One region of the Gallaecimonas pentaromativorans genome, then DNA from elsewhere that is predicted to be linked to it. Evidence: riboswitches for the same ligand, from Rfam matches in the RefSeq annotation. Region 1 holds a riboswitch; the other holds the start of a gene.

Region 1 (14,383 bases):
GTTGCTATTCCGGTGGCCCTGGGATGAGTTACATGACCTTGTCTGCCCCTGAACTGGTGGCTTGGCTTGGCAAGGTCTGGTGGCCTTTTTTGCGGATAAGCGCGCTGCTGTGGGCCATGCCTATCTTCGGCGATTACCTGCAAACGCCTCAGGTGCGTATCCTGCTGGCCTTTTTGCTGGCAGCGCTTTTGGCGCCTATGATGCCGGCCATGCCGGCGGTGGACCCCTTCTCCCTACAAGCCCTGGTGCTGGCCGGGCAGCAAATTCTGTTTGGCGGCCTGCTGGGGTTGATGGTGCAGATGCTGTTCACGGTAATGACCATGCTCGGGCAGATATTGTCCATGCAGATGAGCTTGTCGGCGGCGGTGATGAACGACCCCACCCACGGCGACTCGGTGCCATTGATGAGCCAGTTGATGTTTTTGCTGGCGGGCTTTTTGTTCTTCAGCCTCGATGGCCACCTGGTGGTGACTGACGTGCTGGTAGAGAGCTTTGTCACCTGGCCGCCGGGGGAGAGCGTTTTTTCCCTGGATCTCAACCGTATTCTCGGCCTCTTTGGCTGGATGTTCGGTAGCGCCCTTATCCTTGCCATGCCCGCGGTGATTGCCATGTTGATGGTCAACCTGTGCTTTGGCGTGATGAACCGCTCAGCGCCGTCCCTTAACATTTTTGCCCTGGGTTTCCCTCTCGGCCTGTTGCTGGGCTTGCTGTGTGTGTTGCTGACGGTGTCCGGCATTCCCGGCCGCTTTGCCGATTTTGCCAGCCAGGCCATGGACCAGATGCGGCTGATGGTGGCCGGAGGCGTGCGATGAGCGAAAGCAGCAGCCAGGACAAAACAGAAGCCCCCTCGGCGCGCCGCCTTGAAAAGGCCCGCGAAGAAGGGCAGGTCGCCCGTTCCCGTGAGCTGCAAAGCGCGGCTCTGGTGCTGCTGGGCGGAGTATTGTTGCTGTCGCTCTCCAAAGGTTTTGGCCACTTTGCCGATGCGATAATGCACCTGCAGTTTGAGCTCGAATACAGCGACAGTAACGACCCGGCGATGATGCTTAAACACCTCGGCGAAGCCGGGCGGCTTGCCATCAGCGCTTTTGCTCCGCTTTTTGTGATCATTTGGCTGGCATCGCTGGTCAGCGGCATGTTGCCCGGTGGCTGGTTGCTGTCCATCAAGGCCCTGGCTCCTAAATTCAGCAAGCTAAATCCGCTCACCGGTATCAAGCGGATGTTTTCGTCTCAGAGCCTGGTGGAGCTGCTCAAATCCATGCTCAAGGTGTCCCTGCTGCTGCTGGTGCTGGCCTGGATGCTGTGGGACAACTGGCTGGTGCTGATGGGGCTTAATCGCCAGCCGCTAGGCATGGGTTTGGAAAGCGGCCTTCGCCTGCTGGCGCTGGTTTTTATCTGGCTGGGGTTGGTGCTGCTGTTTGTCGCTATTTTGGACGTGCCCTTCCAGCGTTGGTCGATGCTCAAAAAACTGCGCATGAGCAAGCAGGAAATCAAAGACGAGCACAAGCAGAACGAAGGCAGCCCGGAAGTGAAAAACCGCATCCGCCAATTGCAGATGCAGATCTCGCGCCAGCGTATCGACCAGCGTGTGCCCAAGGCCGACGTTATCCTCACTAACCCCACCCATTACGCGGTGGCCATCAAATATGACCCGGATGCCGCCGAGGCGCCTTACCTGGTAGCCAAAGGCTCCGATCAGCTGGCCCTTCGCATCCGCGAAGTCGCCGGCCAGCACGATAAAACCATTCTTGAGCTGCCGGAGCTGACCCGGGCGCTCTATCATTCAACGCGGATAGACCAAGAAGTGCCGGCAGGGCTTTATAACGCCGTGGCCCACGTGCTGATGTACGTTATTCAGCTCAATGCCTTTAAGGCCAATGGCGGGCGCAAGCCGGCGCCGTTGCCGCAATTTAAAATTCCCGCTTCATTAAGACGAGATAGGTAAACCAAGGTGAAGTTGCCCTTTATCAGTTCTTACGCCGCTATTCCGCTGGTACTGCTGTCCGTACTGGCGATGATGATTTTGCCGCTGCCACCTTGGCTTATCGACACCCTTTTTACCTTCAACATTGTGCTGGCGGTGCTGGTGCTGCTGGTGGCGGTATCGGCCAAGCGGCCATTGGACTTCTCGGTGTTCCCGAGCATTCTGCTGATTGCTACCCTGATGCGCCTGACCCTGAACGTGGCCTCCACCCGGGTGGTGCTGCTAAACGGCCATAACGGCTCGGACGCGGCCGGTAAGGTGATCCAGTCCTTCGGGGAAGTGGTCATCGGCGGCAACTATGTGGTGGGGATGGTAGTGTTCGTCATCTTGATGATCATCAACTTCGTGGTGATCACCAAGGGCGGCGAGCGGATCTCCGAAGTGGCGGCCCGCTTTACTCTGGACGCCTTGCCTGGCAAGCAGATGGCCATCGATGCTGACCTCAACGCCGGGGTTATCGACCAAGGCCAGGCCAAGCAGCGCCGCCAGGACGTGGCCAGCGAGGCTGACTTCTACGGCGCTATGGACGGGGCCTCCAAGTTTGTGCGCGGCGATGCCATCGCCGGCTTGATGATCCTGGTGATTAACCTTCTTGGCGGCTTGGCCATCGGGGTGTTCCAGCATCATTTGTCAGGCAGCGATGCCTTCAAGCTTTATGCCTTGCTGACCATAGGTGACGGCCTGGTGGCCCAGATCCCCTCACTGCTGCTGGCAACCGCCGCCGCCATCATCGTGACCCGGGTCAACGACGAGTCGGAAATGTCCGACCAGGTGCACCAGCAACTGCTGGCCTCGCCACGGGTGATTTGGACCGCGGCGGCGGTAATGGTGATGCTGGGTATCATTCCCGGTATGCCCACCGCAGTTTTCCTCGGCTTTGGCGCGGTGCTGGCCTTTGCCGGCTGGCGCCAGGGTTTGGTCAAACCCGAGCAAACGCCGGCCCAAGACCTTGAAGAGCTGTCCGACAAGCTCACCCGTGAGCAGCCTCTGGCCTGGGGCGACTTGCCCTATGTCGATACCCTCTCTATCGACCTGGGGTATCGCCTGGTCACCTTGGTGGACAAAAGCCAGGGCGCCGAGCTCTTGGCCAGGGTCCGAGGCGTGCGCAAAATTCTCTCCGAGCAAATGGGCTTTTTGGTGCCGGAAGTGCGTATCCGCGACAACCTGCAACTGGGGGCCAGCGAGTATCGCATCAAGCTCGGCGGGGTGATGGTTAGCCAAGGCGAGGTGGACCCGGAGCGGCTGATGGCCATCCAGAACGGCGACGTTTACGGCAAACTCGATGGTGAACTGACCATAGAACCGGCCTACCAGATGGATGCAGTGCTGATCGCGGTGGACCAAAAAGCCAAGGCGTTGAACCTCGGCTACTCGGTGGTGGATAGTGCCACCGTGATTGCTACCCACCTTGGCAAGGTGATGCGCGAGCACTTAGAAGAAATCTTCAGCCATGACGATGTCATTGCCCTTGGCGACAGGCTCAAATCCCACTCCGAGAAGCTTTTTGACAGCCTCAATGCCCAGTTAACCCCTATCCAGCAGCTGCGGGTGTATCGCCAGTTGCTGGCCGACCAGGTCAGCCTGATGGACATTCGCACCATCGCCACCACGTTGGTAGACAGCTGCGAGCTCACCAAAGATCCCATCTTGCTGGCCGCCGATGTGCGTTATGCACTGCGCCGCAGCCTGATCAAGGCCGCCGTGGGCGACAAAGAGCAACTGGTGACCATGACCCTTGACGACAAGCTGGAACAGACCCTGCTCAAGGCCCTGAACCAAGCCCAAGCCGGTGGCAAGGTAGCGCTGGACAGCTTCCCCATCGAGCCGAGTCTGCTTGGCAAGCTGCAGCAGGTGATGCCGCAGCTCAAGGATGAAATGCAGCGCCAGGGCCATTCACCGGTACTGCTGGTGACGCCGCAATTAAGGCCCTTGCTGGCCCGTTACGCCCGCACTTTTGCCCGTGGGCTCAAGGTGCTTTCTTACAACGAAGTGCCAGAAAAGATGCATATTGATGTGGTCGGAACACTTGGGTAAGCCCCGGCTGGCGTGGGAGTTTCCGATTTAACCATTTGATTTTATGAGTCAATTTTGTTGCAAGAAGAAACATTAAATTTTTCATAATTTTGAAGGTAGGCACTTTACGCAGCCAGGATGTAAATATATGCTTACCCCGTGACGTTAATGTTCCGTTCAAGTTTTGGAAAATTGATGTCTCGACTTGGCTGCCGATAAGGGCAAACCATGGCGAAAGCCTGGGACGCAAAGCCTCCGGTCTAAGGAAGTTCACTTCTAAGATAGCGGGGTTGCCAGAGCTAAGGTGTTGTCGACAGTGGCAGACATGACGTTGCCGCTCTGTTCTAACGGGCAATCCTTTCTCGTAATAGTGCAAGAATTTGATTTTCAAGCGCTATTTCCTTATCCAGCTACTCATTTTAAAACTTTGAGTAGGCACGATCGATATGTACGCTGCAACTGGAACCAAGCTTTCCTCGACCCCCCCAGGTGGGTGATCAAGCTGCAGGTAGTGGGCTTTAGGCACTGCTTCACTTGTTTTTTGCTGGTTGAGGAAAGAAATGCACAGATCATTTCTGGCAATGCTAATGCTGGGTGGCTTGGCTTTTTCGTCCGCTGCTGCGGTTGAAACCTTCAGGCCACAAATGGACAACGTTGCGTGGCAATTTTCCGGGGATCATTTTGCTTGCACCCTGGCACTGCCCATCACCAATTTTGGTGAAGTGCGTTTTGTCCGTTATGCCGGTGAACCGCTTACCCTGGTGGTGGAGCCCAGTATTCATTTGTCATCAACCAAGGACATCGCGTTGTCATGGCATAACCCGCCTTGGCTTACGCCGCTGCAAAGTCCCCGTTATGACTCCACAGGCAAGCTGCCGCTGAACTTCGGTGAAGCGGAAAGCAAAGCACTGCTGGAAGCCATGGACAAGGGACTGTGGGGCAAGGTGTCCTTTCCTGCAGAAATCGTGGAGCTACCCAGTGTTAAATGGCAGCAGGCGGCCACCGCCTTTCGCCATTGCCTGGACGTGCTGGCCCCTATGTCTTACCGCCAGGCCAGGGACATGTCCCTGTTTTATGCTTCTGGCGCACGGGCTTTGACTTTGGAGCAGCGTCAGCAGCTTCGTAGCCTGAGCCGTTACGTGGCCCTTGATAAGGGCGTAGACAAAGTGTTGGTGGACGCTTTTACCGATGATACCGGTGACCACCTTGCCAACCTGCAACTGGCCAGAGAAAGAGCCGCGGATGTTAAAGCGGCCCTCCTTGAAGCCGGGATGTCCGCAAAGCTTATCCAGACCCGCGCCCATGGCGATCGTTATCCATCCACCAACAATCAGACTGCCCAGGCCCGTGAGCAAAATCGGCGGGTGACCATCCGGGTGATCAGGAACCGGTTAGGGAAACGATGATGGAAAAGACCATATTGCTTGTAGATCCGCGAGGGTCTGAAGATCCGGTATACCAAGAAATAAAACAAGCCGGCTATCGGCTGCTGGTGGCCGAGGATTGCGCCACGGCGCTGGTTTGCCTGCATCAGGGCAACCCGGCGCTGGTGTTGGTGGATGCGGATCTGGATACGCCCATCAGTGAGTTTGTGGCTCGTATCCGCCGCTCCCACCCCAAGAGCCCGGTAGTGGCGCTGGTGAGGGGCAACCAAAGCGCCAAGGCCAGCGATGCCATGCGCCAGGGCGCAATCGATTATCTGCTAAAGCCTTTCACCCGCCAGCAGCTGCTGGGCATGATTGACCATGTGGTGGATTTGCACGAGCCCATCCCCAACATGGTGGTAGCTTCCCAGGCCGGGCGTCAGGTGCTGCTGCTGGCCAAAAAAGCGGCCCAGACCAGCGCCTCTATCCTTATCAGCGGCGAGTCCGGCACCGGCAAGGAATGCCTGGCTCGTTACATTCACGAGCAATCGCCCCGCGCTGCCCAGCCCTATGTGGCGGTGAACTGCGCAGCCATTCCCGACACCATGCTCGAGTCCACCCTTTTTGGCCATGCCAAGGGCGCTTTTACCGGCGCGGTACAGTCGCAAACCGGTAAATTCGAACTGGCCAACGGCGGCACCTTGATGCTGGATGAAATTTCCGAGATGCCGCTGGACTTGCAAGCCAAGCTGCTGCGGGTATTGCAAGAGCGCGAGCTGGAAAAGCTCGGCTCCAACCAGAAGGTTAAGCTCAACGTTCGCATCATCGCCGCCTCCAACAAAGATCTGCGCGAAGAAGTGGCCAAGGGCCGTTTTCGTGAAGACCTTTTCTACCGCCTCGATGTGCTGCCCCTTTGCTGGCCGGCGCTTCGGGAACGGCCTGACGACATCCTGCCCCTGGCCCGGTACTTCTTGCAAAAGTACGGCGAAGGCACCGCCTTTGAACTGCACCCTGAAGCGGCCCGCAGCCTGGTTTCGCACCCTTGGCCCGGCAACGTGCGGGAGCTGGAGAACGTCATCCAGCGCGCCCTTATTTTGGCCCGGGGCCTGATGCTCCAACCTGAGGACTTGATGCTGCCACGGGCCCAGGAATCGGTGTTTGATATTCCGGTTACCTCCTTGCAGGCCTCCAAGAAATGCGCCGAGTTCCAGCATGTGCTGGATACCCTGCGCCGCTTCAACGGCCACCGCCAACGCACCGCCAACGCCTTAGGAGTAACCACCCGGGCCCTTCGTTACAAGCTTGCTGCCATGCGTGAGCAGGGCATCGACATCAACCAACTTGTCGTCACTGGCTAAGGACACAACATGAAGATCGATACCATCAGTACCCAGGCCAGTCTGCTGCAACAGCTCAGTAAAATGAGCGCAGAAGCCGACGGCATTGCCCCCAACAGCCTGAACATCGGCTCGGACTCCCAAGGCAGCTTTGTTGATGCCATGAAAGCCGCCGTCAATAAGGTGGACTTTGACCAGAAGACCGCCGGTAGCTTAATCACCGCCGTGGAAACCGGGCAAAGCGACGATTTGGTTGGCGCCATGGTGGCCAGCCAAAAGGCGGGCCTGAGCTTCTCGGCCCTGGTGCAGGTTCGCAACAAGCTGGCGTCGGCTTTTGACGACGTCATGCGCATGCCGCTGTAAGGAAGAGGGACATGGCTGAACTCATTAATGCCGCCCCTGGCGGCTTTACCCTGAACTCGGGGTTTAAATCCATTGCCGGGCGCTGGCGCCGGCTGTCCGGCGACTCGCGCTCGGTACTGGTGATTGCCCTGCTGGCTGCCATTGTTGCCGCCGCCATCGTGGTAATGCTGTGGACCAGCACCCGCCACTACGTGCCGCTCTACGGCAAACAGGAGCTGTACGACAAGGCCACCATCATCGACACCCTCGAGAAGGAAAACATCGATTTTCGCCTCGACGGCAGCAGCGGTAACGTGCTGGTGCCGGAAGACCGCCTGGCTGATGCGCGCATGCGCCTGGCCGCCAAAGGGGTCAAGGCGTCACTGCCAGCCGGTTTTGACGAGCTGAACAACATGTCCACCCTCGGCACCAGCCAGTTCATGGAGTCGGCCCGTTACCTGCACGCCCTGGAAGGCGAGCTGGCCCGCACTATTATTGCCCTCGACCAAGTGCGTAGCGCCCGGGTGCACCTGGCGGTGCCCAAGCGTACTCTCTTTGTGGGCCGTGAAGAGCAAAAGCCCAGCGCGGCGGTGATGGTGGACCTGGCGTCTCCCTTAACCCCCAGCCAGGTGGAAGCCATTATCAACCTGGTGTCCGGTTCGGTGCCGGGCATGAGCACCGGCGCGGTGTCGGTGGTAGACCAAAAAGGCGAGCTGCTGTCGGCCGGTATCGGTGACATGAACGACCCGGCCCGTCTTTCCGGCAAGCAGATGGATTACACCAGCAAACTGGAAGACCGCATGACCCAGCGCGCCAGCAGCATGCTGCAACCGCTCTTGGGCAGCGACAACTTCCGGGTTGAAGTGGCTGCCGACGTGGATTTCTCCTCGGTCAACGAAACCCGTGAAGACTTGAACGCCAACCCGGTGGTGACCCGCGAAACCTCCAAAAAGGATAACTCCACCGACTCGGTTGCCTTGGGTATTCCCGGTGCCCTCAGCAACAGGCCGCCGGTGCCGGCCAACCAGGCCAATGGCCAGAATAACCAAAACGATCCGCAAAAAGCGGTGAGCCAGCGCGAAGAAACCAGCCGTACCTTCGAGACCGGCCGCGCCGTGACCCACACCAAATATGCCGAAGGCCGCCTGAGCCACCTGTCGGTGTCGGTGCTGCTCAACAGCGCCAAGGCCCCCGAAGGCGGCTGGACCCAAAGCGACCTCGACAAGCTCACCCAGATGGTGAAAACCGCCGTCGGTTTTGATGATAAACGTGGCGACCAGTTCAGCCTCAACAGCTTCAGCTTTGCCCCGGCGCCGGCGCCCATCCAGATGCCCGAGCTTAAATGGTGGCAAGACCCCATGTGGCAGGATTACATCCGCTACGCAGTGGGCGGCTTGATGGTGCTGCTGCTGGTGCTGTTTGGGGTGCGACCTTTGGTGCGCCATTTGGTCAGGCCCCAGGCGAGCGTCGATAAATCTGCTGCCACCGCCGAAGCCCTGGCCCTTGCCGAGCAAGCAGCCCAGGCCGAGAGCCGCCAAGGCGAGCTTGAAGAGGATGACGAAAACGCGATGCTGGCAACCTTGCCGCCGCCCGGCTCCGAGTGGGATGTCCAGCTTAAACACCTGCAGCTTTTGGTAGACAAGGAAACCGTGCGGGTAGCCGAAGTGGTCAAACAATGGGTGAGCAACAATGAGCAGCATCATGAGCCAGCGTAACGATCTCGATAAGGCAGCCATCCTGCTGCTGTCCATGGGTGAAGCCAACGCCGCCAAGGTGATGGCCCGGATGAGCCGCGACGAAGTGACCGCCGTGTCCATGCGCATGGCCAAGCTGCGTGGGGTGTCCACCCAGGAAGCCAAGGATGTGATGCAGCACTTTTTCGACCACTACCGTGAGCACAGCGGTATCAGCAGTGCCTCGCGTCACTACCTTGAGCGCACCCTGGACCTGGCCCTGGGTAAACGCCTGGCCAGAGGCATGGTCGATAGCATCTATGGCGACGCTCTGCGCCAGGAAATGATGGCCCTGCAGTGGGTGCCGGCCGACACCCTGGCCCGGTTCTTCCGCAACGAGCACCCGCAGCTGCAAGCGGTGCTACTGGCCTTCTTGCCGCCGGAAAACGCTTCGGCGGTGCTGGCCGCATTGCCGGAAAACATGCACGACGACATCCTGTTCCGGGTCGCCAACCTCAAGGAAGTGTCCGACCAGGTGCTGGACGAGCTGCGGGTTACCCTGGGCCGCTGCCTGGCCTTTGTCTCCGAGCAGTCCACCGCCAAGGTGGACGGTATCCGCCAAGCGGCTGACATCCTCAACCGCTACCAGGGCGACCGCGCTGCCTTGATGGACATGCTCAAGCTTCATGACACCGACACCGCCGGTATGGTGGCTGACAACATGTACGACTTCATGACCTTGGCTCGCCAGTCCGACGAAGTATTGCAGGCGCTGGTGCAAGAGATCCCCACCGAAACTTTGGCATTGGCCCTCAAAGGCGCCGAGCCGGAAGTGCGCGACGCCCTGTTGGCGGCGCTGCCCAAACGGATGGCCCAAGGTCTCGAAGATGCCCAACTGGCCATGGGCCAGGTGCCGCTCAGCCGTGCCAACCAGGCGCGCAGCGAGATCATGCAGCTGGTGCGCACCCTGCACGAACAGCAGCAGCTTAACTACCAGCTGTTTGAAGAAAAAACGGTAGCCTGACCATGGAAAAGCTCAGAGGAAACTACCGGCGCCATCGCTTTATTTCCCTGTCGTCCCTTAACGCCAAGGAAAGCGGCCAGACCGACCCCTTCCAGCAGGGCTATGACGACGGCTTTGTGCAAGGCCAGGAAAAGGGCCTGCACCAAGGCCTGGACGATGGCCGCCGCCAGGGCCAGGAGCAGGGCTTTAGCGAAGGTTTTAAAGACGGCAACGCCAAAGGCGAAGCCAGCGGCCGCGCCACCTTTGAAGCGGCCTTGTCGCCGCTGATGGCGGTGCAGCAGCAACTGGAAGCAGCGCGTCAGCAGCAGCTGGCCGATAACACCGACAGCCTCTGCGCCCTGGTGGAGCAGGTGGCAAGACGGGTTATTCACGCCGAGCTCAGCCTCAACCCCCGGCAAATCCTGACCCTGGTGGAAGAAGCGGTGGGGCGCCTTGATAGCACCAAAGGGCCTATCAAGGTGTACTTGAGCAGTGATGACCACCAGCGCCTGGCCAAGGTTGGGGTCAACCGCTGCGGCGACTATCCGTTGCTGGCCGACAGCGCCCTGGCCATCGGCGATTGCCGCCTGGAGAGCGACCAGCAACAGCTGGTTATTCACAGCGAAGATCGCCTGCAAAATTGCATGGAGCAGGTGCGCGGCGAGTTGGAGAGCGAGCAGTGACAGCCCTTTCCGAGCGTCTCAGCCGGGCCGCCGGCAAGCTCGGTGAGGTAGAGCTTGGGGATGTGGCCGGCCGCCTGGTTCGGGTGACCGGCCTCACCTTAGAGGTGGTGGGCTGCCGGCTGGTGATAGGCCAGCGCTGCCTGGTAGACACCAAAGGCTCTGGCCCGGTGCTGGCCGAAGTGGTGGGGTTTGACAGAGAAACCGCCTTTTTAATGCCCTATCGTACCGTCTCCGGGCTCTATTCCGGTGCCAGCGTGCGCCCTTTGGAAGACGAGTGGCGCCTGCCGGTAGGCCCGGCGCTGCTGGGCCGAGTGCTGGACGGCATGATGCAGCCCTTAGACGGCGGCCCGCCGCCGGCCGGCGAGCTTATTAGCCTTCACAGCCAGCCCCTTAACCCCCTCGTTCGTGCCCCCATCAAAGCGCCATTGGATGTGGGGGTGCGCGCCCTTAACGCCTTGTTGACCCCTGGTAAAGGCCAGCGCCTTGGCATTTTTGCCGGCCCCGGGGTCGGTAAAAGCGTGCTGATGGGGATGATGACCCGCTACACCCAGGCCCAGGTGGTGATCGTTGGCCTTATCGGCGAGCGGGGCAGGGAAGTACGCGAATTCATTGAAGACGCGCTGGGCCCCGAAGGCCTTAGCCGGGCGGTAGTCATTGCTGCGCCGGCCGACCAATCGCCGCTCCTTCGCCTGCGCGCGGCAGAAGTGTGCCATCGCCTGGCCGAGTATTATCGCGACCAGGGCCAGGACGTGCTGCTGCTGATGGACTCGTTCACCCGCTACGCCCAGGCCCAGCGTGAGCTGGCCCTTGCCATTGGTGAGCCGCCGGCAACCCGTGGTTATCCGCCGTCGGTGTTTGCGGCGCTGACTCGGCTGGCCGAGCGGGCCGGTAACGGCAGCGGCAACGGCTCCTTGTCAGCCTTTTATACGGTGCTCTCGGAAGGGGACGACCAGCAAGATCCGGTCAGCGACGCCGCCCGGGCCATCCTCGATGGCCATATCGTGCTGAGCCGAAGCCTGGCCGAAGCCGGCCACTACCCGGCTATCGACATCAACGCCTCCATCTCCCGGGTAATGCAGCAGGTTACCGATGGCGAGCACCGCCAATGGGCGCTGCGCCTGAAAAGGCTGCTCTCTCGGTACCAGCAGGTGCGGGAGCTGTTGCCCCTTGGCGGCTATCAGCCGGGCCAGGACCCGGAGCTGGACGAGTCGGTGCGCCGCTACCCGGCCATAGCTGCGTTCTTGCAACAAGATACCCATCAAGCGGCCGATTTTGCCGGCGCCGTGGCGGCCCTTAAAGAGGTGTTTAACTGATGTTTGAACGCTTTTTAGAGCGCCAGCAGGCGCTTCTGGACGAATTGGGCCAGCAGAAAAACCACAGCCGCCAGCAGCTCGAGCAGCATCGCCAGCGCTTTGAGATCCTTTGCGAGTTCGACCAGAGCCTGGGCCAGGTACAAAGCCACAGCGCCCTTTTTCACCAAAACCGCCTGGCCCTTCGTGGCCAGTTGGGGGAACTGCTGGCCAGCCAACGCCAGGAGATGGAGCTGGCCCAACTGGATTTGAACTACCAGCAGCAAATGCTGCTGCGCCAGTTCGGCAAGGTAAAGGGGCTGGAAGGGGTACAGCAGAAAAAGGACAAGGAAGTGCTAAGGCAGAACGAGCGGCGCGAGCAGCAGCAACTGGATGAGTGGATCAGCGCCCGTGGCCGTAGTCAACGAGGCCCTGGCCGCTAAGCTCGCCCAATAGCTCACGCTGGCTGGCCAGAATTTGGCCGTTACGCTCGTTAAGGGTCTTGCAGTGGGCCAGTTGGCTGCCAAGTTGCTGCCAAAGGGGCGCGGCTTTGTCAGCCATGTGCGTTGGCAGCTTGGCAATCAACTTGGCCATGCCCTGCTCGTTGGGGTCGACCCCCAAGCCTTGTAGCAAGGCGCTGCGCTCACGGGCATGTTCGCCAAGGCGGGCAAGGCTTGCCATCACCTCGGTGTTGATTGCGGCCAGCGCTTTCGCATCGGCCTGGCTCAACAGTTTTTCCTGGCGCACCAGCAGAGCTTGAAGTGCCTGACATTCCAAGGTGTCAGCCTTGATGGCTTGCAGCAGGGTCAGGACAGCTTCTTTGGCGCTCATGGCTGATGGGTTGCCAGGATAGATTCGGCCAGGCCGTCGGCGTCAAAGCGAATTTGGCCGGCTTCCAGGGCCTGGCGCACGGCGTTGACTTTATTGACGTCCACATCGGAGCTGCCCTGCATCACGGCGGCCAGATCCTGGTTGTTTATCTCGGGGGCCTGGCTCTTGGCCGGCGCCGCCTTGGTGTTGGCCACAGGGGCCTCGCTTTTAGCGCGGGGCGCCAGGTTGTAGACGTTGGTACTGGAGTCGATTTTCATAAGCGCACCATGGCGTGAGTTACCGTAACAAGGGTAAACGACCGGGGCGGAAAAAAACTTTAAAAACGCGTTTCCACCACGCCTTTTTCTACCACCCAGGCGCTTAGCTCCTTGCCTGACGACAAGTTACGCACCCGAATGCTGTCGCCTTTGCCGCCGTCGCTAAGGGCCTGGCCCTTCATGCTGGCCGTCACCCCCTTGACCCGCACCCGGATCACCACATCCTCGCCCTTACGCACCAGCATGGGCGGCGCCACCATGTTGGCCGCCAACACCTGGCCTGAGCGCAGGTTACGCCGGGCCTCATAGCCCAGTAGCTGGTTGGCGTCGGTGATAAAACCGCCGTAGATATCATCCAGCACCACAGGCCGGCGCACCAGATCCCCCTGGCTGAGGTTGTCGCCGCGGCGTACGCTGCGCCGCGCTGTCCATACCGACAAGGTGACGGTGACCTCCACCCTGGCCCGCAATTGCCACTGGGGTGACTGGCAACTGACATCGTAGGGAATGCGGCCCCAGGGCTTGTCGTTGGCATTGCTGGGCGCAAAGGCAAAGCCCGTTTCGCAAGGGGGCAGCTCCTTGGCGCTGGCTGGCAGCCAGGCGCTGGTTCTGACCTTGTAATCGCGCGGCCAGGCGGCTTGGCGGGCATAACTGGCCAAGCGGGCCCGGGCGTCGCTGCGAAGCGCTTGGCTCAAATCCCCTGCCCAGCTCAAAACCGGCAGGGTGAGCAGAAAAAGAGGAAGGGTGGCCTTCCATGGCGGAAGTTTTTGCTTCCGCCTGGCCTTCCTTTTGACAGTGTGTTGTTTGTAATTCATTGTTTTTGCTTGTCTTTAAAGTTGGCACAAGCCTTGTTTGTCAGATCGTATCGACATTGAGGAAGAGTTGCCAATTATGGGCATTAGTGTGGACAAAGCCTTGGGGGTACATCAATACGCCCTGGCCATGCAGGTGGAAAGGTCCCGGGTTATCGCCGGTAACCTGGCCAACGTCGACACCCCCGGCTATCTGGCCCGGGACTACGACTTCAAAACCGCCCTCAAGGACGTGGCCAGCGGTGTAGCCAACATGAGCAGCCAAGACCGTCTGCCGGACGCGGATTTCTCCAGCGACCTGCGCTACCGGGTGCCCATGCAGCCTTCCGAAGACGGCAATACCTCTGAACTTGGGGTGGAGCAAACCCAGTTTGCCTCCAACGCCATGGACTTTCAGACCAGCCTGACCTTTTTGAATCTTACCCTTGGCGGTATCCGCAAAGCGATAGAGGGACAGTAACGTGGCCTTTAACAGCATCTACGAGATAGCCGGTAGCGCCATGCGCGCCCAGACGGTTCGCCTGAACACCGTGGCCTCCAACCTGGCCAACGCCGACAGCGTGGCCGGCTCCGAGCAGAAGGCCTACCACGCCCTAAAGCCGGTGTTTGCCACCCTCTATCAAAGCATGGACGTGAGCGGCGGCCAAACCGGCCCGATGCTCGGCAACGCCACGGTGCGGGTAGCCGACCTGGTGCAGTCTGACCGCAATGTTGACCGCCGCTATGAGCCCAACAACCCCATCGCCGACGGCAAGGGCTTTGTTTATTACAGCAACGTCAACGTGGTGGAAGAGATGG
Region 2 (14,383 bases), on a different contig from region 1:
TTACCGGGCCTGAGCTGCTCTACCGGCAGGCGGCGCAGCTCTTTTTCCTTGGCCGAAGGCGCCGTGCTGGCAGCGGCCTGGGGTTCAGGCTGCTGGTCGTCACGGTCACGGCTGGCATTGCTGGTGGCCAGCAGCGCATCCAGGCCACGGCCCAATCCACGAGGTTTCTTTACCATGGTATTCCCTTACTCTCCGCTGGCCGCCGCCAGGGCGGAGGTGTCCTCGTCGTGGCGGCGCAAAATCTCGCCGGCCAGTGCCAGGTAGGCTTTGGCGCCGTTGGAGGCTTTGTCGTAATACATCACCGGGGCGCCAAAGCTGGGGGCTTCGGCCAGGCGCACATTGCGCGGAATAACGGTGCGATACAGCTTGTCGCCAAAGTGGGCTTTTAGCTGATCGGACACATCATTGGCCAGGCGGTTGCGGGCATCGTACATGGTGCGCAGCACCCCTTCGATATGCAGCTTGGGGTTCACCACGGCGGCCAGCTTGCTGATGGTGTCCATCAAGGAGGTCAGGCCTTCCAGGGCGTAGTATTCACACTGCATGGGCACCAGCACCGAGTCGGCAGCCGACATGGCGTTGACGGTCAGCAGGTTCAGTGACGGCGGACAGTCGATGAAGATGTAATCGTATTGGTCCAGTACCGGGGCCAGGGCATTACGCAGCCGCACTTCCCGGGCGAAGAACTCGATCATCTTCACTTCGGCGGCAGTGACATCGCCATTGGCGGCAACCAGGTGAAAACCGCCAACGGTGTCTTTCACCACTACTTCATCCAGCGGCTTTTCGTCTACCAGCAGGTCGTAAACGGTATGGGGAACGTCGTATTTGTCCACCCCGGATCCCATGGTGGCATTGCCTTGGGGATCGAGGTCGATCAGCAAAACCCTGCGTTTGGTAGCCGCCAGTGAGGCAGCCAGATTGACACTGGTGGTGGTTTTGCCAACCCCACCTTTCTGGTTGGCTACGGCGATAACTCTTGCCACTGTCGTCCCTTATCGATTTATTCGGTATCCGCGTATCCTAGCGCGATCAGATGGCGCTGACCATCCAGACCCGGCACGGCAAGGGGATATACCGCACGAACTTCGATATTCTCAGGCAGGGCGTTCAATTCTTCTTCAGGATAGAGGCCCTTCATGGCCAAAAAAGCGCCGCGGTGGTCGGTCAGGTGGCCACACCAGGAAAGCATGTCCTGGATGGAGGCAAAGGCGCGGCTGACCACGGCGGCATAAGGCTGCTCAGGCTGATGTTCCTCAACCCGGCTCTGAATGGCAGTCACGTTGCTAATGCCGAGCTCATGGCAGGTCTGGCGAATAAAACGGATGCGTTTGCCCAACGAATCGAGCAGCACAAAGGTTTTGTCCGGGTTGATGATGGCCAGCGGCAACCCGGGCAGCCCAGGGCCTGTACCCACGTCGATAATGGCACCAGATGGTAAGTAAGGACTCACAACCAGGCTATCAACAATATGTTTGGCCACCATATCCAAGGGGTCGCGCACCGAGGTGAGGTTGTAGGCCTTGTTCCACTTGTCGAGCTGTTCCACCAGTTTGACCAGCAGCTCGCGCTGATGACCGGTCACCTCAAGACTGGTCTCGGCCAGCAGTTGGTCCAGACGCTTACGCAGCATGTTCACGCCTCAACAGACCTTGCTTCTTGAGATACACCAGCAGCAGGGAAATGGCCGCCGGGGTGATGCCGGAGATGCGCGAAGCCTGGCCTACGGTCTGCGGCTTGGCATCGTTCAGTTTGACGATCACCTCGTTGGACAGCCCCTTGACGTTTTTGTAGTCCAGATCCGCTGGCAGCAAGGTGTGCTCGTTACGCAGAATTTTATCAATCTCGTCTTTCTGGCGCTCGATGTAACCGGCGTATTTGATTTGGGTTTCTACCTGCTCGGCGGCCTGCTCGTTGCCAAGGGCCGGGCCGAAGCCCTCGATGCTCATCAGCGCGTCGTAGGTCATTTCCGGGCGGCGCAGCAGCTCTTCAAGGCTGTTCTCGCGGGTCAGCGGCGCTTTAAGCAAAGTGTTGAGTGCCTCGGCCTGGGGGCTGCCGGGGTGAGCGTATTGGCCCTTGAGGCGCTGGGCCTCCTGTTCAATCAGCTCCACTTTCTCGCTAAAGGCCTGCCAGCGCACGTCGTCCACCAGGCCCAGCTCGCGGCCCTTGGCGGTCAGGCGCAGGTCGGCGTTGTCTTCCCGCAGCAGCAACCGGTATTCGGCGCGGCTGGTAAACATGCGGTAGGGCTCTTTGGTGCCGAGGGTGGACAGATCGTCGATCAGCACCCCCATGTAGGCGTCGGAGCGGTGAGGCGCCCAGCCTTCCTCGCCACGGGCAAGGCGCGCGGCGTTAAGGCCGGCAATAAGGCCTTGGGCCCCGGCTTCTTCGTAACCGGTGGTGCCGTTTATTTGCCCGGCAAAGAACAGGCCCTTGATGAATTTGGTCTCAAGGGTGCTTTTCAGATCCCGAGGATCAAAGAAATCGTACTCGATGGCATAGCCAGGGCGCATGATGTGGGCATTTTCCAGGCCCTTGATCGAACGGACGATCGCCAGCTGCACGTCATAGGGCAGCGAGGTGGAAATACCGTTGGGATAGACCTCGTGGGTGGTAAGGCCTTCTGGCTCCAAGAAGATCTGGTGGCTTTGCTTGTCGGCAAAACGCACCACTTTGTCTTCGATGGACGGGCAATAGCGCGGGCCAATACCTTCGATAACCCCGGCATACATGGGGCTGCGGTCGAGGTTGGCGCGGATCACTTCATGGGTCGCTTCACTGGTATGAGCGATGTAGCAGTTGATCTGGGTCGGGTGCTGCTGGCGATTGCCCAGGAAGGAAAAGGTCGGCGTCGGGTTGTCGCCGGGCTGCGCTTCCATCTGGGAAAAGTCGATGCTGCGGGCATCGAGGCGCGGCGGTGTACCGGTTTTTAAGCGATCCACCCGAAACGGTAGTTCACGTAATCGCTTGGACAGGGCATTGGCCGGCGGATCGCCTGCGCGGCCGCCTTCAAAATTATCAAGGCCGATATGAATGCGCCCGCCAAGGAAAGTGCCCACCGTCAGCACCACGGTAGGTGCATAGAATTTGAGCCCCATCTGAGTAACGGCGCCTTTGACCGTGTCGCCTTCGACGATGAGGTCGATACAAGGCTGCTGAAACAACGTCAGGTTGGGCTGATTCTCAAGAGCGCTTCGCACAAAGGCCTTGTACAGGGCGCGGTCAGCCTGGGCGCGGGTGGCACGCACCGCCGGGCCTTTAGAGGCATTGAGGGTACGAAACTGAATACCGCCGTGATCGATGGCAGTGGCCATCAAGCCACCCAAGGCATCGATCTCCTTGACCAGGTGGCCCTTACCGATACCACCGATCGCCGGGTTACAGGACATCTGGCCCAAGGTATCAATGTTATGGGTCAGCAGCAGGGTACGGCGGCCCATGCGGGCAGACGCCATTGCCGCTTCGGTACCGGCATGACCGCCACCGACAACGATCACTTCAAAGTGATGCGGATTATCCATTGAGAACCTCAACGCCAGACTGATAGAGAGCCGCGCATTGTACTCCGAAGCGCAGCGCTCACCAAGTCGGTGATCGGCTCAGTGATCCAGTATTAGATCAAAGATCTTTTTTAAAGATCCTTTACTGTTTGATCTATTAGATCGCGCCGGATCTGTGGGTAACACTAAAAAGATCAATCAAGACAGGATCATGGAGTCGATCAGATCATGTTGATAAAGGTTGATCCCACTCTGTATGAGCTGGGATCAACTTGGCTAGTTATGCACAGGGGTGGTAGGTGTTGGATCTTAATCAGTGAATAAACACCGGTTTCCCACCGGTAAGATCCATAGATATGCACAGCTTTGATCTGAAATAAGGGCTGGGATGTGGATCAAATTTTACTGATCTGAGCTTCTAAGTAGGCGTTAGCCAGATCTTCTGGCAACTGTTCTGCCAGTACATCGATGTCGATCCTTGGCCAGATTTCAGTTGCCTGGCAGGCGATCATGGCCTTTTCCAATTGTTTTCCCCCCTCACAGAAGGTGTCGTAACTGCTGTCGCCGATGGCAAAGACGGCGAAGCGGATCTGGCTCAGATCGGGTTTGCCTGCCAGCTGCTCGGCAAAAGGCTGAATGTTATCGGGCAAGTCCCCGGCGCCGTGGGTTGAGCTGCACAGCAGCCAAATACCGCTGGTAGGGAGAGATCCCAGATCGGGGCTGAGATGAATCTGTACTTGATGTTGGTGCTGTTGCAGGGTTTCGCACAGGGCATCGGCAACATATTCACTGCCGCCCAGGGTACTGCCCACCAGGATATGGATATCAGACAAGATAAGGCCTCCGTATGACTGGCCCTATCATAAACCCAAGGTCCCCGCCTCAATAGGCCGGCATGGTAAAACGCCATTGCCGGTATTCAAGCTCGATGCCATCGGGAGTAATGGCAGTAAGGGTCAGGCCATTACCGAGCTTGGCCCCTTCGCCGTAAGCCCGGTTGTTTATTTTCACCAGCCTGTCTTTGGGTTCCTTGGCATAGATGTGCACCGTTACCACCAGTGCCGGCAGCTGCCGCTGCACATCCACCGGCAGTTGCCGCCAACTGGGCAGGGCCTGTTCGGTGTCAGCCGCCTCTGTTTGTGCGGTTTGTTCGGCTTCGGGAGCAGGGGCTTCGCTATCAGTCTTGGTGGCCGGCTCTTTAGCCGGCACAGCTACTGGCTCGGCAATGGGTGGCGGCAGCGTTGCCTGCGCCAGCTCAGAGGAAGGCGGCTTGCTATCGGCACGATTTTCCACCGGCGCGGCTGGGGTTTGCAAAATGGGTTGCTCGGTCTCAAGGGTGACTGGGCTCAGCGCCTTTGGGTCAAGCCCGGGAGCGGCCGATTTGACCTTCGCGGTGGGCATTTTTACCGGCGCCGGCGCGCTTGGCCAGAACAGCCAAGCGGCGAGCAGGGCGGCCAATACCAGCAAATAAGGGAGCAAGGACGCGCCTTTGGGTTTTGGCGGTGGCGGCATGGCCTGCGGGGTGTCGAGGCCCGGGGCCTGCTGGCCTTGGCGGCGCTGGCGCTCCGATTGCTTGAGCACTTCCAGGATATAGGACATGGCTAGCCCTCGGGGGGGAAGAGCAACGGCACGCTGCCGTCGGTCAGGCTGGTTAAACGAATGCTGGTTTGGGGGCCCACTACCCCGTCGGCAGCGAGGCCCTGGCTGAATTGGAAAGCTTTAACGTCACGAAACAGGGGAAAGTCATAGTGGTTGTCGGGCAAAGACCGCTCGGCTCTGCCTTGGATCTCGGCCAGTTGGTGCTCTAACCAGGCAACGGCGAGGCTCTGCTGGCCGGGCCTTAGCGGCTCGACATAACCGGGTGGCATCCGCCACAGCAGGGTGTAGCTGCCGTCCCAGTGCGCTTTTACGTCATCCAATGGCACCAGATCCTGGTTGCCGCCTCTGTCGAGTTCGGCCAGATCGCCACTGACTCTTAACAGCAGCGCGAAATAATGCTGGCTGCCGGCATTGATACCGATAACTGCCGGCCTGTTGTGGGCGGTGAGGTGCTGCCAACTGGCGTTTTCGCTAAAGCAGCCTAGCTGGTTGTCTCTTGCGAACTGGCATACCGACGGCTGCTCGGCGGCTTTGTAATCGAGGTGCCAGGCGTTAAAAAGCCGGGTAAAGGCCGCCGCCTGGCTTAGCTCAATGGCGAGCCCCTCTGGCCACTGCCAATCAAATGCCAGCGCCGTTGCCGGTTTAGGTTCGGCGCCGGTGCCTTGGGCAATAGGCGTAGGCGCCAGCGCCATGGCCTTGGCTTCAACGGCGTTAAGAGAAGCGCCCGGTATCCAGGCCAGGCGGTAGCCCGCCAGCAGCACTGCGGCGCCAAGGGCGGTGAGCAACCACCAAAGGCGGCGGCGCCCTGCCGGTTGCGACTGGCCTTTTAACTCCCGCGCCGCCTGGTTGAGGATGGCGCTGCTGACCCGGGTTTTGCGTTGGCTGTAGGTGCCCAGCAGCGCTCTATCGCACAACAGGTTGATAACCCGCGGCACCCCTTTGGAGAGCTGATAAAGGCGCCTGAGTACCGAGGCTGAAAACAGTGGCTGCTCCTGGCCGGCCACCGCCAGGCGGTGCTGCACGTAGGCCGCCGTTTCCGCAGCGCTCAGAGGGCCGAGGTGAAAGCGGGCGGTGATGCGCTGCGACAACTGGCGAAGCTCCGGTTTGGCAAGCATTGTCAGCAGCTCTGGCTGGCCCAGCAGGATGATTTGCAAAAGCTTGCGCTGGTTGGTCTCAAGGTTGGTGAGTAGCCGCAGCTGCTCTAGCACTTCGCTGGAGAGGTTCTGGGCTTCATCGATGATAAGCACGGTGTGCCGGCCCTTGGCGTGGCTTTCCAGCAGGTGGCGGTTAAGGGCATCGATATAGGTTTTAAGCCAAGTGCTGCCGGGGGTGTAGGGAATGGCCAGCTCGTCGCAAATGGCTGCCAGCAGTTCCAGCACCGAGTATTTGGGATTGAGGATAAAGGCCAAGTCGGTGTGCTCGCCCAGCTGTTCAAGCAGGCAACGGCAGACCGTGGTCTTGCCGGTGCCCACTTCGCCGGTCAAGAGCACAAAGCCGTTGTCGTTACGGATCCCGTAAAGGAGGTGGGCCAGTGCTTCCTTGTGCTGCTCACTCAGGTACAGATAACGCGGATCCGGTGCGATGGAAAAGGGCGACTCAGTCAGCCCGAAGTAGTGGTTGTACATGGCACCTAAACCACAGAGTGACTGTTTTAACAGTAGTCCGAAATTGCCGCTGTTACATGGCAGGATCACTAGGTGAACAATCTATTAACACTCGTTGTGGCCGCTGCTGCTGTGTATTGCAGGCAACTAAACTTTGCACACTGGGACCAAGGCCTAAGTGGTAGCCACGTGAATAAAGTTGAATACGAGTGGCCTTGCCAAGGACAGGAGGGGCAAAGAAAAGCACTGTTTTTGGATCTGTCGTCATCCAGCGAAGATATCCGCCTGCCAGGTTGGCAATTGGACCGGGTCACCAGCCCCGCCAAAGCCAGGATGATGTTGGCCCAAAACGGCTACGAGGTAGCACTGGCAAGGGTGTGCCCGTTGAAGGATAGCCAGCGCGATGAGCTTGAAGACGTTCTTTGCGACAACAACGCACCCGCCTGGATAGTCCTCACCCGCACCGAAGAGCTTGAAGACCAGGATTTCTGTCGGCTCATCTACGAAAACTGCTATGACTTTTACACCCTGCCGCTGGACGGCAAGGTCAGCTTCCTGCAGGCCACCCTAGGCCACGCCTACGGCATCAATCGTCTGCGGGAGATGGGCGAGAAGCAGCTTTCTTGCCTGGATGAATGCCAGATGGTCGGCGCCAGCCAGCCAATCATGCAGGTCTTTAGCCAAATTCGTAAGGTGGCGGCGGTAGATGCGCCGGTGCTCATTTTGGGGGAAAGTGGTACCGGCAAAGAGCTTATCGCCCGCGCCATCCACCAGCGCTCGGCCCGCCGCAAGGGGCCTTTTATTGCCGTTAACTGCGGCGCCTTGCCGGAAACCCTTATCCAGTCGGAACTCTTTGGCCATGAAAAGGGCGCCTTTACCGGGGCGCTGCGCCGCAAGTTGGGGCGCTTTGAAATGGCCCAGGGCGGCACCGTGTTTTTGGATGAAGTAGGAGACTTACCCCTTGAATTACAGGTCAATTTGCTGCGCTTTTTGCAAGAAGGCAGCATCGAGCGCCTGGGAGGGGAACAGAGCCTTAACCTGGATGTAAGGGTGATTGCCGCCACCCATGTGGACTTGGACAAAGCGGTGGCCGAGGGGCGTTTTCGTGAAGACTTGTTCTACCGGCTCAATGTGCTGCACCTTCGGGTACCGCCCCTTCGGGAGCGGCCGGGCGATGTAGAGCTGCTGGCACGGTTTTTCTTCCAAAAATTCAGCCTTGACCACAACAGCAAGGCCAGGGGCCTTAGCCAGCAGGCACTGGTGGCCATCAACCAGTATGGCTGGCCTGGCAATGTACGGGAGATGATAAACCGCATCCGCCGCGCTCTGGTGATGAGCGAAAACCGGCTGATAAGCGCCGAAGATCTGGGGCTCAAAAGCCCCAAACAGGACACCCGGGTGCTGAGCCTGGATGCGGCCAGGCAAGGCGCCGAGCGCGAGGCGCTGATCGCCTCACTGGCCTTTACCCAGCACAATGTATCGGAGGCTGCCAGGCTGTTGGGGGTCTCCAGGGTGACCCTGTACCGCCTGATGGACAAACATCAGCTTAATTGACGCCGCCTGTTCCGTTTGTGCAACAAGAGCCACCCTTGGGGTGGCTTTTAATTCGCTAAGGCATTGATAAATATTGGTGAGCCGTTGTGGCTTGGGTTTTGCAAAATCCACTAGACCCACAACAGCTGGAAGCAGTCCATGACAGCACAAACGCCACAGCAACAGCAGCTGCGTCTGGAACGGCTGGCACAAATTGTCGACGAGCCGGGGCTGCCCCATCGGGCGCTGCTGTTATGGAGCCTCAGGACCCTGCAATACCTGCTGGAAGAAGAACCGGTGCATCTTTGGGATGAAGATCGTGATCCACGGCGCAGATCGCGCAGGCGCTGAAAATCGCAGCCCTCAGGCCAAGTGGTTGCCGGTCAATGAGTTAGCTGACAGCTGCGTGAAAAGTAGGCATCTGATCGGCTCACCCACCCCGCCTTGTTTATTTTTTATTCAATAAGCCCGTGCTAATGTTCACGCCGTCCTGGCCCAACTGCCGGGAATTATTGCCTTCAGCCAGACCCTGCTGACCCGCGGAACCGGACCCTCCAAGGCGACAATTTTACCTAAGAAAGATCCTCTCCTGACAAAGGCACACTTCGGGTAACCGAAGGTCGCAAAGCCAGGGGCCCCTTATGGGTTGCCCGGCTGCCGAAAGAGAGAATCCCTGCTTCGGGCCTATGCTGGCTTGAGGATCTTTCTCTGCTGTTTATGAGGAGATCCTGTTGAAACGTCCAGCCCTTAGCCTGCTATCCGCTGCCCTATTGATGTCTGCCACCGCCTATGGCGCCGCCCCTGCCGATAACGCACGGGATTTGACCCAGGATCTGGTCAAACTCATTAAAAACAGCCATGCCAATGGCAAGGCCCACGGCCTGGAAGCCAAAGCCCAGGCCCGCCAGCAAGCCTTGCTGGCCCTGGCCGACAACGACCCGCAAGCGGCGGTGGAGCTGCTGATACCGGCTGGCAAACAACAAGGGCTGGACGCGTCGGTGCTGGCCTACCTGGAGCAACCTGTGGCCATGAGTGGGGAAGTACAAACCCTGGTGGCCGACCACGAAGACGGCAGTTTCAGTCACCAGTACCTGCTCAATACCCCCTTTGGCGACCAGATCCCCCTCAAGGGCAAAGGCCTTGGCAAACTGAGTGGCAAAGGTGAAGTGCAGCTCGGCGGCGCCATGCTGGGCAGCGAAATGCTGGTGGACGACAGCAACATCCTGGTGATGGCCGCCGACGGCAGCACCACCACCAGTAACGGCGGCACTGCCGGCGCTTCTGGTACCGTGACCGGCGAGCAAAAGACCCTGGTGGTGCTGGCCAACTTCAGCGACGACCCCCAGCAGCCTTGGACCAAAGACGCCATCAACAGCCTGGTGTTTGGCACCGTTAACGACGTGATCATGGAAAACGCCCAGAACAAGGCTTGGCTGAGCGGCGACGTTTACGGCTGGTACACCTTGGGGGTCAGCTCCAGCCAGTGCGATTTCAATACCGTGGTACCGGCCTTTAAAGAAGCGGCCAGCGCCAATGGCGTGGATTTGAGCGCTTACAGCCGTTACGTGTTCATTACCCCCAAAACCAGCAGCTGCGGCTTTACCGGCCTGTCTACCGTGGGTGGCAACCCGGCGGTGTCCCTCATTAACGGCCAGGTGGCCAACTGGCAGATCATCACCCACGAAATGGGCCACGGCATGGGTCTGTACCACGCCCACGCCCTGGAATGCGGCGCCAACGTTGAAGGCAGCAGCTGCACCAGCTCCGAATACGGCGACATCACCGACCCCATGGGCAAAGGCCTGGCCCTGTTCGGCGCCCGTAACCGTGAGGCATTGGGCTGGCTCAATGTTACCGATGCCAGCAACGGCGGCGTCTATACCCTGGGCGGTTATGCCGGCACCAGCGGCTACGAAAAAGCCATCAAAATCGCCAAGGGCGATGGCACCTATTACTACCTGAGCTACCGCCAGCCCACCGGGCTGGACAGCAGCCTGGCCACCGCCAACTTTGAAAACGGCGTGGTGTTCCACGAAGTGGACCCCAGCAACGGCAATGCCCAGTACCTGCTGGACATGACCCCGGGTTCTGGCACCACCAACACCGACTTTTACGACCCAGCCCTGGTGGCCGGTTACAGCTACCAGAGCGGCAATGTGCAGGTCGATACCCTGAGCGCCGGTGGCGACACCGCCGAGGTCTCGGTGATTGCCTCTGGCAGCAGCGCCGACAGCTGCGTCGCCAAGGCCCCATCGGTGGTGCTGAGCCCCGGTCAAAGCCCTTGGCTGGCCGCTGGTAGCGCAGCCACCTATACCGTCAGTGTCACCAATAACGATTCTGCCGCTTGTGCCACCGGTACCGTTAGCCTGGCCAAATCCCTGCCAAGCGGCTGGTCCGCCACCCTGGGCGCCAGCAGCCTGAGCCTTGCCCCCGGCAGCAGTGCCAGCACCACCCTGGTGGTGAGCTCTGCCAGCACGGCGGTGGACGGCTTTTACACTGTGCAAGTCAGTGCCAGCCAGCACCAAAACAGCGTCAGCAGCAGCGCCACCTATGTGGTGGATAACCCGGCCTCCAGCACCAACAGTGCGCCGGTTGCCAACAACGACAGCGCCACCACCAGCGGCAGCAGCGTGGTGATTGCGGTACTGAGTAACGATACCGACGCCGACGGCGACACCCTGTCCATCAGCAGCTTTACCCAAGGCAGCAAGGGCAGCGTCACCCAGAGCGGCAACAACCTGATTTACACCCCGGCCCGTAACTTTAAAAACGGCGACAGCTTCAGCTACACCGTCACCGACGGCACCGCCTCGGCCAGTGCCACGGTCACTATAGGTGTGGCCAGCAGTTCCGGCAGCACCAGTGGCGGTTCCACCGGTGGTGGCGGCAAGGGCCGCAACAAATAAAAAAACGGCGGGTTTAACCCGCCGTTTTTATGAGGTCTGCCGTTACTGCGGGCAGAGGTTATTGTTGTTGTAGGCATCCAGAGTACCGGCCAGGCTGTTGGCCAGGGCGGCATCACCTTTCCCTTTACCTCCTTTGAAGTAGACCTTGCTGCCATCAAAGCTGATGCTTTGCAGCAGAGTGGCTGCCTGGGCAGCGGCGCTGCTGGCGGCAGGGCAGGTACCGGCACCGGCGTTTTGGTTCAGCAGGTAAGCCACATACTGGGCAGCCAGGCCATAGGCGGCATCGCCAGCATTTTTCTTACCGTCACGAACCACATCCGGGTCGGCAACCAAGCGTTTATCCAACAGGTCTACCGCAAACGGGCAGGCTTCCTGGTCACCACTGTCACCATCCAGGTTCATCGGGTTACCGATGACAAAGCCGGGGTACAGGGTGATGGGCAGGTTGGCATCCAGAACGGCATCCTGGTTACCACGGCCGTCGCAGCTGGTGTGGTTTTTCCAGAAACCGATAGTCCTGGCGTCGCCACCGGGAGGCGGTGTGTCTTCGATGTTAAAGCTACGGGTTTCACCGGCGCTCAGGGTGAAGGCAATACATTCGGTGGAGTTATCCACGTCGGGGTTGCCGCCACCCGGTACGAACCAGGTGTCACCGTCGAGGCTGGTGTTAGCCCAGCCGGGCAGCATGTTGGTTTCGCAGAAAGCGTACTGCACGTTCACTTTCAGCTTGGCCATGCCGTCCACATTGACGCAGTTCTCGGTGGTGCCGTTACAGCTGAAGCTCACCGCTTCGCCGTTACCCAGCGGGCCACTGGCGGTGGCGCTGGCAATGGCGCCGCCAGTACCGTCACCGAGGCGGATCTCAAAGGTATAGGCCTCGCCCGCCATCAGCGGCAAGCCGTTTACGGTTTTGATCACCTCTGCCATACCGCGTTTGACGTTGGTAATGGTACAGGTGCCTTCTTGGTCCAGACCCAGGGTAATGGTGCCGTCTGCTGCGCAGTCGCCGCCGATGGTGGCGTCATAGCTGTCGAGGTTGGTATTGCTACCAGCCTGTTCGCTGACGGTGTGCTGGGCGTTGGCCAGGACATTGACGAAGCCGTTGGTGCCGTTATGGCCTACATCAGAGGCGTACAGGCCGCCGTCGATGTAAAGGTTGAACAGGCCACCATCGTCTGTGGGATCAAGGTATTTGATGACCCGCAGGCGCGGCGCGATGTCGTTGTTGGTGATAGTACAGGTTTTGTTTTCACCCACGCTCAGGCTGACCGAGCCGTCACCGGCGCAATCCCCTGTCCAGCTGCCGGCGGCATAGCCCGGTTGCTGGGTTTCAAAGGCGTTGTAACTACCGGCATTGACGTTGTTGCTTTGGCCACTGGTGACCTGCATGGCGTCAATAAAGAGCGGGAAGTCACCAACCTGCAGGGTACCGCCGTCGTCATTCACCACCACTTTGATAAGGGTCAGAGTGGGTGAAATGTCGTCGTTGGTGATGGTACAGGTTTTACTGTCGCCAACACTCAGGCTGACCGAACCGTTAGCAGCGCAGTCGCCGCTCCAACTGCTGGCTTGATAGCCGAACTGTTGGGTTTCAGACGCGGTGTAGCTACCGGCACTCAGGTTGTTGCTTTGGCCACTGGTGACCTGCATGGCGTCGATAAAGAGCGGGAAGTCACTGACCTGCAAGGTACCGCCGTTGTCATTGATCACGACCTTGATAAGGGTCAGGTTCGGCGCAATGTCGTCGTTGGTAATAGTGCAGGTTTTGTTTTCGCCCACGCTCAGGCTGACGCTGCCATCCACTGCGCAATCGCCGCTCCAGCCACTGGCGCTATAGCCATATTGCTGGGTTTCAGACGCGCTGTAGTTGCCGGCATTCAGGGTGTTGCTTTGGCCACTGGTGACTTGGGTCGCATCAATAAAGAGCGGGAAGTCGCCAACCTGCAGGGTACCGCCGTTGTCATTCACTACCACCTTGATAAGAGTCAGAGTGGGAGCAATGTCGTCGTTGGTGATGGTACAGGTTTTGTTTTCAGCAAGTGCCAAAGTCACTGAACCATCGGCGGCGCAATCGCCACCCCAACTGCCAGCTTGATAGCCGAACTGTTGGATTTCGGAGGCAGTGTAGCTACCGGCGCTCAGGGTGTTGCTTTGGCCACTGATGGCCGGGTTGCCGCTGATAAACAGCGGGAAGTCGCTGACCTGCAAGGTACCGCCGTTATCGTTGATCACGGTTTTAACCAGGGTCAGGGTCGGTGCGATGTCGTCGTTGGTGATGGTACAGACCGCAGACTCGCCAAGGGCCAGGGTGACGGTGTCGCCATCGTTCTGAGTGCCACCTAAGCAGACCCAGTCGGAGGCGGCATAACCTGCCGGACCGTTTTCGGACAAGTCATAACTGCCTGCCGCCACGTTGCTGTTGCTGACATTGGGGCCAGCGCCGCTGAAGTTAACCGGGCCTGTTGCAGACAAGGTCCAGTCACTGGCGAGCGCGGTGCCACCGTCGTCGTTTACCACCACTTTAATGAGCGTCAGGCTCGGCGGTTGGTCGTCGTTGGTGATGGTACAGACTTTGTTCTCGGCCAGGGCCAAGGTCACGGAACCATCACTGGCACAATCGCCACCCCAGTTGCCGGCGGTATAGCCCGGTTGCTGAGTTTCAGAGGCGTTGTGACTGCCGGCATCCACGTTGTTAACCGCGCCGCTGGTCACTTGCATAGCGTCGATAAACAGCGGGAAGTCGCTGACCTGCAAGGTGCCGCCGTTATCGTTGATCACGGTTTTAACCAGGGTCAGGGTCGGTGAGATGTCGTCGTTGGTGATGGTACAAGTGACCACCTCGCCGTAGTCGAGGCTGATGCTGGCACCGCTTTGGTTGCCACCGTCGCATACCCAGGCCGAGGCGCTGTAGCCGCTGGGGCCGTTTTCGCTCAGGGCATAACTGGTGTTGGCGTCGACATAGTTAAAGCCGGTGTCGCCGTTGCCGTTGAAGCCGCCGCTGCCGGTGGCGCTCAGCTGCCAATCGCTGGCAGTGGCGGTGCCGCCGTTGTCGTTAACCACCTGTTTGACCAGGCGCAGCTTGGGTTTCTCTTTGTTGTAGAAGGTACAGTCGAACTCGTCGCCATCGAGGATGGTGATGTTGGCGGTATTGCCGTTGATTTGGTAGCTACCCAGGGGGTCGCTGTTGAGGATGGAGCAGGAGATGGAGTCCAGCTCCCAACCGGCCGGTACCGTCTCGGTAACG

Evidence for each region. Region 1 has a riboswitch for cyclic di-GMP ahead of EDC28_RS10730 (MotY family protein). Riboswitches for the same ligand answer to the same signal wherever they lie in the genome.
Region 2: another riboswitch for cyclic di-GMP. It lies ahead of EDC28_RS18280 (Ig-like domain-containing protein); the one in region 1 lies ahead of EDC28_RS10730 (MotY family protein).

Annotation. Positions count from the first base shown of each region.
Region 1 covers NZ_RJUL01000005.1:176,330-190,712, forward strand. Annotated here, with positions in the region: gene fliQ (flagellar biosynthesis protein FliQ) at 1-27, shown strand, start outside; gene fliR (flagellar biosynthetic protein FliR) at 24-812, shown strand; gene flhB (flagellar biosynthesis protein FlhB) at 809-1,942, shown strand; gene flhA (flagellar biosynthesis protein FlhA) at 1,949-4,015, shown strand; cyclic di-GMP riboswitch class I at 4,205-4,292, shown strand; gene EDC28_RS10730 (MotY family protein) at 4,639-5,400, shown strand; gene EDC28_RS10735 (sigma-54-dependent transcriptional regulator) at 5,400-6,716, shown strand; gene fliE (flagellar hook-basal body complex protein FliE) at 6,726-7,058, shown strand; gene fliF (flagellar basal-body MS-ring/collar protein FliF) at 7,070-8,752, shown strand; gene EDC28_RS10750 (FliG C-terminal domain-containing protein) at 8,739-9,734, shown strand; gene EDC28_RS10755 (FliH/SctL family protein) at 9,737-10,396, shown strand; gene EDC28_RS10760 (FliI/YscN family ATPase) at 10,393-11,709, shown strand; gene EDC28_RS10765 (flagellar FliJ family protein) at 11,709-12,128, shown strand; gene flgN (flagellar protein FlgN) at 12,088-12,516, opposite strand; gene EDC28_RS10775 (flagellar biosynthesis anti-sigma factor FlgM) at 12,513-12,773, opposite strand; gene flgA (flagellar basal body P-ring formation chaperone FlgA) at 12,833-13,468, opposite strand; gene flgB (flagellar basal body rod protein FlgB) at 13,665-14,045, shown strand; gene flgC (flagellar basal body rod protein FlgC) at 14,047-14,383, shown strand, end outside.
Region 2 covers NZ_RJUL01000012.1:64,652-79,034, reverse strand. Annotated here, with positions in the region: gene EDC28_RS18320 (ParB/RepB/Spo0J family partition protein) at 1-176, opposite strand, end outside; gene EDC28_RS18315 (ParA family protein) at 186-986, opposite strand; gene rsmG (16S rRNA (guanine(527)-N(7))-methyltransferase RsmG) at 1,004-1,630, opposite strand; gene mnmG (tRNA uridine-5-carboxymethylaminomethyl(34) synthesis enzyme MnmG) at 1,623-3,518, opposite strand; gene mioC (FMN-binding protein MioC) at 3,893-4,330, opposite strand; gene EDC28_RS18295 (general secretion pathway protein GspB) at 4,380-5,096, opposite strand; gene EDC28_RS18290 (ExeA family protein) at 5,099-6,721, opposite strand; gene EDC28_RS18285 (sigma-54 dependent transcriptional regulator) at 6,890-8,254, shown strand; gene EDC28_RS20060 (hypothetical protein) at 8,393-8,584, shown strand; cyclic di-GMP riboswitch class I at 8,821-8,895, shown strand; gene EDC28_RS18280 (Ig-like domain-containing protein) at 8,965-11,139, shown strand; gene EDC28_RS18275 (prealbumin-like fold domain-containing protein) at 11,182-14,383, opposite strand, start outside.